One region of the Arthrobacter sp. UKPF54-2 genome, then DNA from elsewhere that is predicted to be linked to it. Evidence: riboswitches for the same ligand, from Rfam matches in the RefSeq annotation. Region 1 holds a riboswitch; each other region holds the start of a gene.
What was found. Region 1 has a riboswitch for S-adenosylmethionine ahead of E7Y32_RS10930 (aminotransferase class V-fold PLP-dependent enzyme). Riboswitches for the same ligand answer to the same signal wherever they lie in the genome.
Positions count from the first base shown of each region.

Region 2: linked by a shared signal. The riboswitch ahead of E7Y32_RS00305 (bifunctional o-acetylhomoserine/o-acetylserine sulfhydrylase) and the one ahead of E7Y32_RS10930 (aminotransferase class V-fold PLP-dependent enzyme) in region 1 are both predicted to bind S-adenosylmethionine.
Region 3: linked by a shared signal. The riboswitch ahead of E7Y32_RS06545 (DUF1737 domain-containing protein) and the one ahead of E7Y32_RS10930 (aminotransferase class V-fold PLP-dependent enzyme) in region 1 are both predicted to bind S-adenosylmethionine.

Region 1 covers NZ_CP040174.1:2,375,765-2,377,955, reverse strand. The annotation lists gene hisN (histidinol-phosphatase) at 1-781, shown strand, start outside; SAM riboswitch class IV at 871-984, shown strand; gene E7Y32_RS10930 (aminotransferase class V-fold PLP-dependent enzyme) at 1,019-2,191, shown strand, end outside.
Region 2 covers NZ_CP040174.1:62,830-65,020, reverse strand. The annotation lists gene E7Y32_RS00315 (isopenicillin N synthase family dioxygenase) at 1-24, shown strand, start outside; gene E7Y32_RS00310 (VOC family protein) at 173-811, opposite strand; SAM riboswitch class IV at 1,034-1,149, shown strand; gene E7Y32_RS00305 (bifunctional o-acetylhomoserine/o-acetylserine sulfhydrylase) at 1,212-2,191, shown strand, end outside.
Region 3 covers NZ_CP040174.1:1,446,420-1,448,610, reverse strand. The annotation lists gene cls (cardiolipin synthase) at 1-146, opposite strand, end outside; gene E7Y32_RS06550 (aminodeoxychorismate lyase) at 240-1,196, shown strand; SAM riboswitch class IV at 1,282-1,395, shown strand; gene E7Y32_RS06545 (DUF1737 domain-containing protein) at 1,433-1,717, shown strand; gene E7Y32_RS06540 (rhodanese-like domain-containing protein) at 1,714-2,124, shown strand; gene E7Y32_RS06535 (O-succinylhomoserine sulfhydrylase) at 2,125-2,191, shown strand, end outside.

The DNA of each region.
Region 1 (2,191 bases):
CCTGCGCCTTGCCCATGTACTGGCAGATTCCGTAGATTCCCAGACCATGAGCCGCTTCAAGGCGCTCGACCTTCGGATCGAGACGAAGCCGGACCTGACCCCCGTCACCGACGCCGACAAGGCCGCCGAGGAATCCATCCGCGGCCAGCTGTCCCGTTCCCGCCCGCGCGATGCCGTCCTCGGCGAGGAATTCGGCAGCACCGGCCACGGCTCCCGCCGCTGGATCATCGATCCGATCGACGGCACCAAGAACTTCGTCCGCGGCGTCCCCGTCTGGGCCACCCTGATCGCCCTCGTCGACGAGGGCGAGCCCGTGGTCGGCGTCGTCAGCGCCCCCGCCCTGGGCAAGCGCTGGTGGGCGGCCAAGGGCGCCGGGGCCTACACGGGCCGTTCCCTGGCCGCGGCCACCCGGCTGAAAGTCTCCAACGTCTCCCAGCTCTCGGACGCGTCCCTGTCCTACTCTTCCCTGGGCGGCTGGAAGCAGCGTGGCAACCTGGACGAGTTCCTCGGCCTCACCGAGGAAGTCTGGCGCACGCGCGCCTACGGCGACTTCTGGTCCTACTGCCTGGTGGCCGAAGGCGCCGTCGACATCGCCTGCGAGCCGGAACTCAACCTCTACGACATGGCAGCGCTGGTGCCGATCGTCACCGAAGCCGGCGGCCGCTTCACCTCGCTGGAGGGCGAGGACGGCCCCTTCGGCGGCAACGCCCTGGCCACCAACTCGATCCTGCACTCGGAAGTCCTCAAGCGCCTCAACCCGGACCTCGACGACCTGCTCTAGGCGCTCCCGCTCCAGGCCGGCCGTAACACTGCGCTTCATATTCCGGCCTCCCTTTTCGGTGCGGAGGGCCATGTCCTAGGCTCGAAGCAGGTCACGAGTGCCAGCGCGAAACCCCGGTTTGCTGGCCGGCAACCCTCCATTCGCGGCGGGGTGCCCCGGGTGACGACCTGGCCGGTCCGGAGCGGACCCGGCAAGCGCGGATCCCCTGTGAGCGGGGTCCTTTCCGAGCGAGGTCCCATGACGACTGCCACCACCCCTGCCCGTCCCGCCGTTGCTGCCCGCCGGCCGCTGTCCGCGGTCTCCGGCGCCGAAATCCTTGCCCCGCTGATCCAGGGCGGCCACGTCCGCTACGCCAACCTGGACTACGGCGCCTCCGCCCCGGCGCTGTCCGTGGTCTCCGCCTACCTGAACGAGATCCTGCCCTACTACGCCAGCGTCCACCGCGGCGCCGGCTACGCCTCCCAGCTCAGCACCTCGGTCTACGAAAACGCCCGGAACATCGTCCGCGGCTTCGTCGGCGGCCGCCCGGACGACTCGGTGATCTTCACCCGGAACACCACCGACTCGCTGAACCTGCTCGCCGGCTGCCTACCCGTCGCCAGGGGCCGGCACACCGGCGAGGTGCTGTACCTCGACATCGAGCACCACGCCAACCTGCTGCCCTGGCAAAACGTCCCGCACCGCAGCGTCGTCGCCGCCCGCACCCTGGCCGGCACGCTGGCGCGGCTGCGGGAGGAACTCGCCCACGGCGGCGTGAGCCTGCTCGCCGTCACCGGCGCCTCCAACGTCACCGGCGAAATCCTGCCGATCCGTGAACTCACCGCACTAGCGCACGAATACGGCGCCCGGATCGCCGTCGACGCCGCCCAGCTGGCCCCGCACCGCCGCATCGACATCACCGCGGACGACGTCGACTACCTCGCCTTCTCCGGGCACAAGCTCTACGCCCCCTTCGGTGCCGGCGTGCTGGTCGGCCGCCCTGACTGGCTCGACGCCGGCACACCGCACCTCGCCGGGGGCGGCGCCGTGCGGGACGCCCGGCTCGACGCGGTCAGCTGGACCACCGGCCCGGCCCGCCACGAGGGCGGTTCCCCCAACGTCTTGGGCGCCGCCGCGCTGGCCCGCGCCACCGAAGTCATCGCCGCCCTCGACGAGCAGCAGTGGCATGCCCACGAGGACGCCATCCGGTCCTTCCTCGTCGAAGGACTTGAGCGGATCGACGGCGTGAGCGTCCACCACATCTTCGAGGACACGGCCCGCGGCGAGGGTCCGGGCACGATCGGCGTCGTGAACTTCTCGGTTGCGGGCTACGACGCCGGCCTGGTCGCCGCGTACCTGTCCGCCGAGCACGGCATCGGCCTGCGCGACGGCCGCTTCTGCGCGCACCCGCTGCTGAAGCGCCTCGGCCTG
Region 2 (2,191 bases), 1.2 Mb from region 1:
CACCCGGACCTGCTCAAGGCCTGAGGACGAGCGGCCCGCCAAAAACCCGGCCGCGCCCCGGGGTCGCATGAGGGGCGTCCACGGCGCCCAGGGGCTTAAGAGAATTCGGCCGCCAGCGGTGGGTGGCATCATTGGCACCCGCTGCTGGCGGCCGAAGTGTTGGCAGGAAACGTCAGATCGTGACGGCTCCGGAATCGGTTTCAAAGGTGACGGACAGGATCCCCGGCGTTCCGTGCGGAGCCAGCCAGTTCACGTCCACGTCCTCCAGCGGCTTCTCCACCGGTTCGCCCAGCCACTCGGTGACGCGTTCGGCCGAGCCGGCGATGGTGAGCGCGGACATCTTGACGTTGCTCGCGTAGGCGTTGGACGGGTGCAGTTCCGGATCGCCCTCCCACTTGAGCATGTAGGGTACCTGCGGGTCGGCGATCAGGCCCAGGATGCCGATCTGCTTCCAGATGAGTTCGCGGCCGTCCGGAAACTTGCGGTTGCCGTTGACGGCGGAGCGGCCCAGGCGTTCCTCGAAGGGGGCGAGGTCGTCCACCTCGACGCACCAGCCCATCCAGCCGCCGCCGGCTGCCGAGCGGGCACGCACGGCCTGGCCAAACGGCGCCTTGTCCGAGGCGGGGTGGTCCAGGACCTCCACAACCTCCAGGTACTTGTGCCCGGCGAGCGGGATAATCATGTTGCGGGTCCCGAATCGGGGGTGTACCCCGCCCTTGACGGCTTCGACGCCGAGGGCGGACGCAATACGTTCGGTGGTGGCCGCGAGGCCATCTTGTTCACAGGCGTAAGAGACGTGATCCATGCGCATGCCCTCATCTTGGCACTTTGTGATGGAGCTCTCAGCTTAGGGTCGCCTAACCATCGTAGGATGTCATTTTCGTGCGCTGGGTGGGCGCCCGATCCGCCCGGAATGCCGGCGGTTCCGCGGCGTCGGCGGGAGGTCCGCGGACACTCGGTGCCCCCGGCCGCCCGCTTTCATATTCGTCACAAAGCTATCCAGCGGCCGGGGCGGGTTCCTAGACTGAAGCCAGGTCATGAGCGCCAGCATCGAGCCCCGGCTTGCTGGCCGGCAACCCTCCTAACGCGGTGGGGTGCCCCGGGTGAAGACCTGGCCCTCCGGCGCCCGCCGGACGGCAAGCGCGGCGCCAGCGCCGGTCCGGCCCTCCGGGGGCAGGTCGGTGCGTGCCCAGTCCCGCAGGAGCACTTCAATGTCAAACGCCTGGTCCTTTGAAACCCGTCAGATCCACGCCGGCCAGGAGCCGGACGCCGCCACCGGCGCCCGGTCGCTGCCGATCTACCAGACGACGTCGTTCGTCTTCCCCAGCGCCGAAAGCGCCGCCAACCGGTTCGCGCTCGCCGAACTCGCCCCCATCTACACCCGGATCGGCAATCCCACCCAGGACGCTGTGGAGCAGCGGGTCGCGAGCCTCGAAGGCGGCCTCGGCGCGCTCCTGCTCAGCTCCGGCCAGGCTGCGGAGACCTTCGCGATCCTCAACATCGCCGAGGCCGGGGACCACGTCGTGGCCAGCCCCAGCCTGTACGGCGGCACCTACAACCTGCTGGCCCACACGCTGAAGAAGTTCGGCATCTCCGTGACGTTCGTGGAGGACCCGGACAACCTGGCGCAGTGGCGCGATGCCGTGCAGCCGAACACCAAACTGTTCTTCGGCGAGGTGGTCTCCAACCCCCGCCAGGACGTGCTGGACATCGAGGGCATCGCGCAGGTGGCCCATCAGGCCGGGGTGCCGCTGATCGTGGACAACACCCTCTCCACCCCGTACCTCATCCGGCCGATCGAGTGGGGCGCCGACATTGTGGTCCACTCGGCCACCAAGTACCTCGGCGGCCACGGAACTGCGATCGCCGGCGTGATTGTGGACTCCGGCAACTTCGACTTCGGCAAGGACCCGGAACGTTTCCCCGGCTTCAACACCCCGGACCCCACCTACAACGGCCTGGTCTACGCCCCGGACCTCGGGGCGGACGGGGCGCTCGGGGCGAACCTGTCCTACATCCTCAAGGCAAGGGTCCAGCTGCTGCGCGACCTCGGCTCGGCCGTGTCCCCGTTCAATGCCTTCCTCATCGCCCAGGGCCTCGAGACCCTGAGCCTGCGGGTGGAACGGCACGTCGCCAACGCCTCCCGGGTGGCCGAATGGCTGGAAGCCAGGGACGACGTCGAATCCGTCGC
Region 3 (2,191 bases), 930 kb from region 1:
CCCAGCAGCCAGGCCATCGCGGTGGTGGGCCGGCGGTTGCCGGGAATGATGCCCAACGCCAGCACACGGATGACGAGATCAATCACCGTCAGGATCAGAATCACCCAGGACGGCAATATCCCGGTCAGCGGAAACGGCCACAGCACAGGCGTACCCCTCAAGCTCCAGACCCGCGGAACAGTTCCGGAACGGGCAACCCGCACAGCTTATCCCGCCGCGGGCCGCACTAAGCTGAAGGCATGACTGCCTCCGCCTCTGTTCCCGCCCCCGCCACGGTGCTGGTGTTCCTCGATCCCGCGCACGAGAACGGCCGGATCGCCGACTCGTCCCGGCCGCAACTGATGGCCACGGACCAAGGGGCCACCCGCGGCGACGGCGTCTTCGAGTCGCTGCTGGCGGTGGGCGGTACGCCGCGGAAGCTGCAGGCCCACCTGAGCCGGCTGGCCGGCTCCGCCCGGGCACTGGAGCTGGAAATCCCGGCCGAGGACGCCTGGCGCCGCGCGATCGGGACCGCGATCAGCGAGTTCCGCAGCCGGTCCGGCGGCGACGCCGACGGGACAGACGAACTGGTGGTGAAACTCCTCGCCACCCGCGGCGTCGAAGGCGCCGCCACCCCCACCTGCTGGGTCCAGGCCTCCCCGCCCCCGGCCGCCGGGCGCCAGCAGCGCGAGAGCGGCATCGACGTCCTCCTGCTCGACCGCGGCTATGACAGCGAGGTCGGCGAACGCGCGCCGTGGCTGCTGCTGGGCGCCAAGACCCTGTCCTACGCCGTGAACATGGCGGCGCTCCGCTACGCCCACCACCAGGGCGCGGACGACGTCATCTTCACCTCCGCCGACGGCAGGGTGCTGGAGGGCCCGACGTCGACCGTCCTGCTGGCGCACCTGGAGACTTCCGACGACGGCGCGGGCGGGGTCCGCACCGTGCGCCGGCTGATCACCCCGCAGCTGGACAGCGGCATCCTTCCCGGCACCTCGCAGGGCGCCCTGTTCACCGCGGCCAAGGCCGCCGGCTGGGAACTGGGCTACGGCCCGCTGGTACCCGCCGACCTCTACGACGCCGACGCCGTGTGGCTCATCTCCAGCATCCGGCTCCTTGCGCCGGTAAACCACATCGACGGCAAGGAAATCGGAACACCCGAACTGCGCCGGCAGCTGACGGCCGAGCTGAACGCGCTGTACGCCACGATCGAGTAAGGTCCAGGCGCCGGCGCGGGTCCGGTTACTTAACATGACGACGGCGGCTCTGCGGGCCGGCGTCGCGGGTGTTACGTTTTTGGTGAGTAATGAGACCCGGCGCCAAGCCCTGACTGGCCGGTCGGCAACCCTCCCTTTCGCGGCGGGGTGCCTCAGGTGAATACTCGGCATATCGAAATTCGAGCTGCAAGCGTGAAAGAAGGAGATCCGTCGTGCCTGACGCGTCCGCCCCCGCTGTGCCTGATACAGCAACCGCATCGTCCCCCGCCGGCGCCGAGGAGAAGCTGGCTTACCGCCTGTTCACGGGCCCCGACGACCGCGCCTTTTGCGAGCGCGTGTCCGCCGCGCTGGCCGAAGGCTACGTCCTGCATGGCAGCCCCTCCGCCACCTTCAACGGCAGCACCGTCATTGTGGCGCAGGCCGTGGTGCTGCCCGCCGCGATCGCCAGCGCCGACGCGGCCGTCGCGAACGCCGTGGACGAACTCGACGCCGTCGAGTTCGAGGGCGAAGGCCACGCGTGAGCTACGCCGGAGACTTGACCCCGCAGGAGGCCTGGGAACGGCTTGCGGCCGGCGCTGTCCTGGTGGACGTCCGGACCGAGGGCGAGTGGGCGCACATTGGCGTCCCCGACACCGCGGGCGGACGCCGGGAGCCGCTGTTCATCCAGTGGACGTTGGCCGGTGGGTACCCCAACCGGCAGTTCCTGGACCAGCTGCGGGCGCAACTACCGGACCACGACGGCGCCGACCTCATCTTCCTGTGCCGCTCCGGCGCGCGTTCCGTGGCGGCAGCCACCGCCGCCACGGCCGCCGGCTTCACCGCCTACAACGTCCTGGAGGGCTTCGAGGGCGAACCGGACGCCTCCGGCGCCCGCACCGTGAATGGCTGGAAGAACCGCGGCCTCCCCACCAACCCCGGAAAGCACTAAGTGGGCTTCAATCCCGACGCCCAGGGCTGGAGCCCGGATACCCAGGCCGTCCGCGGCGGGCTGGACC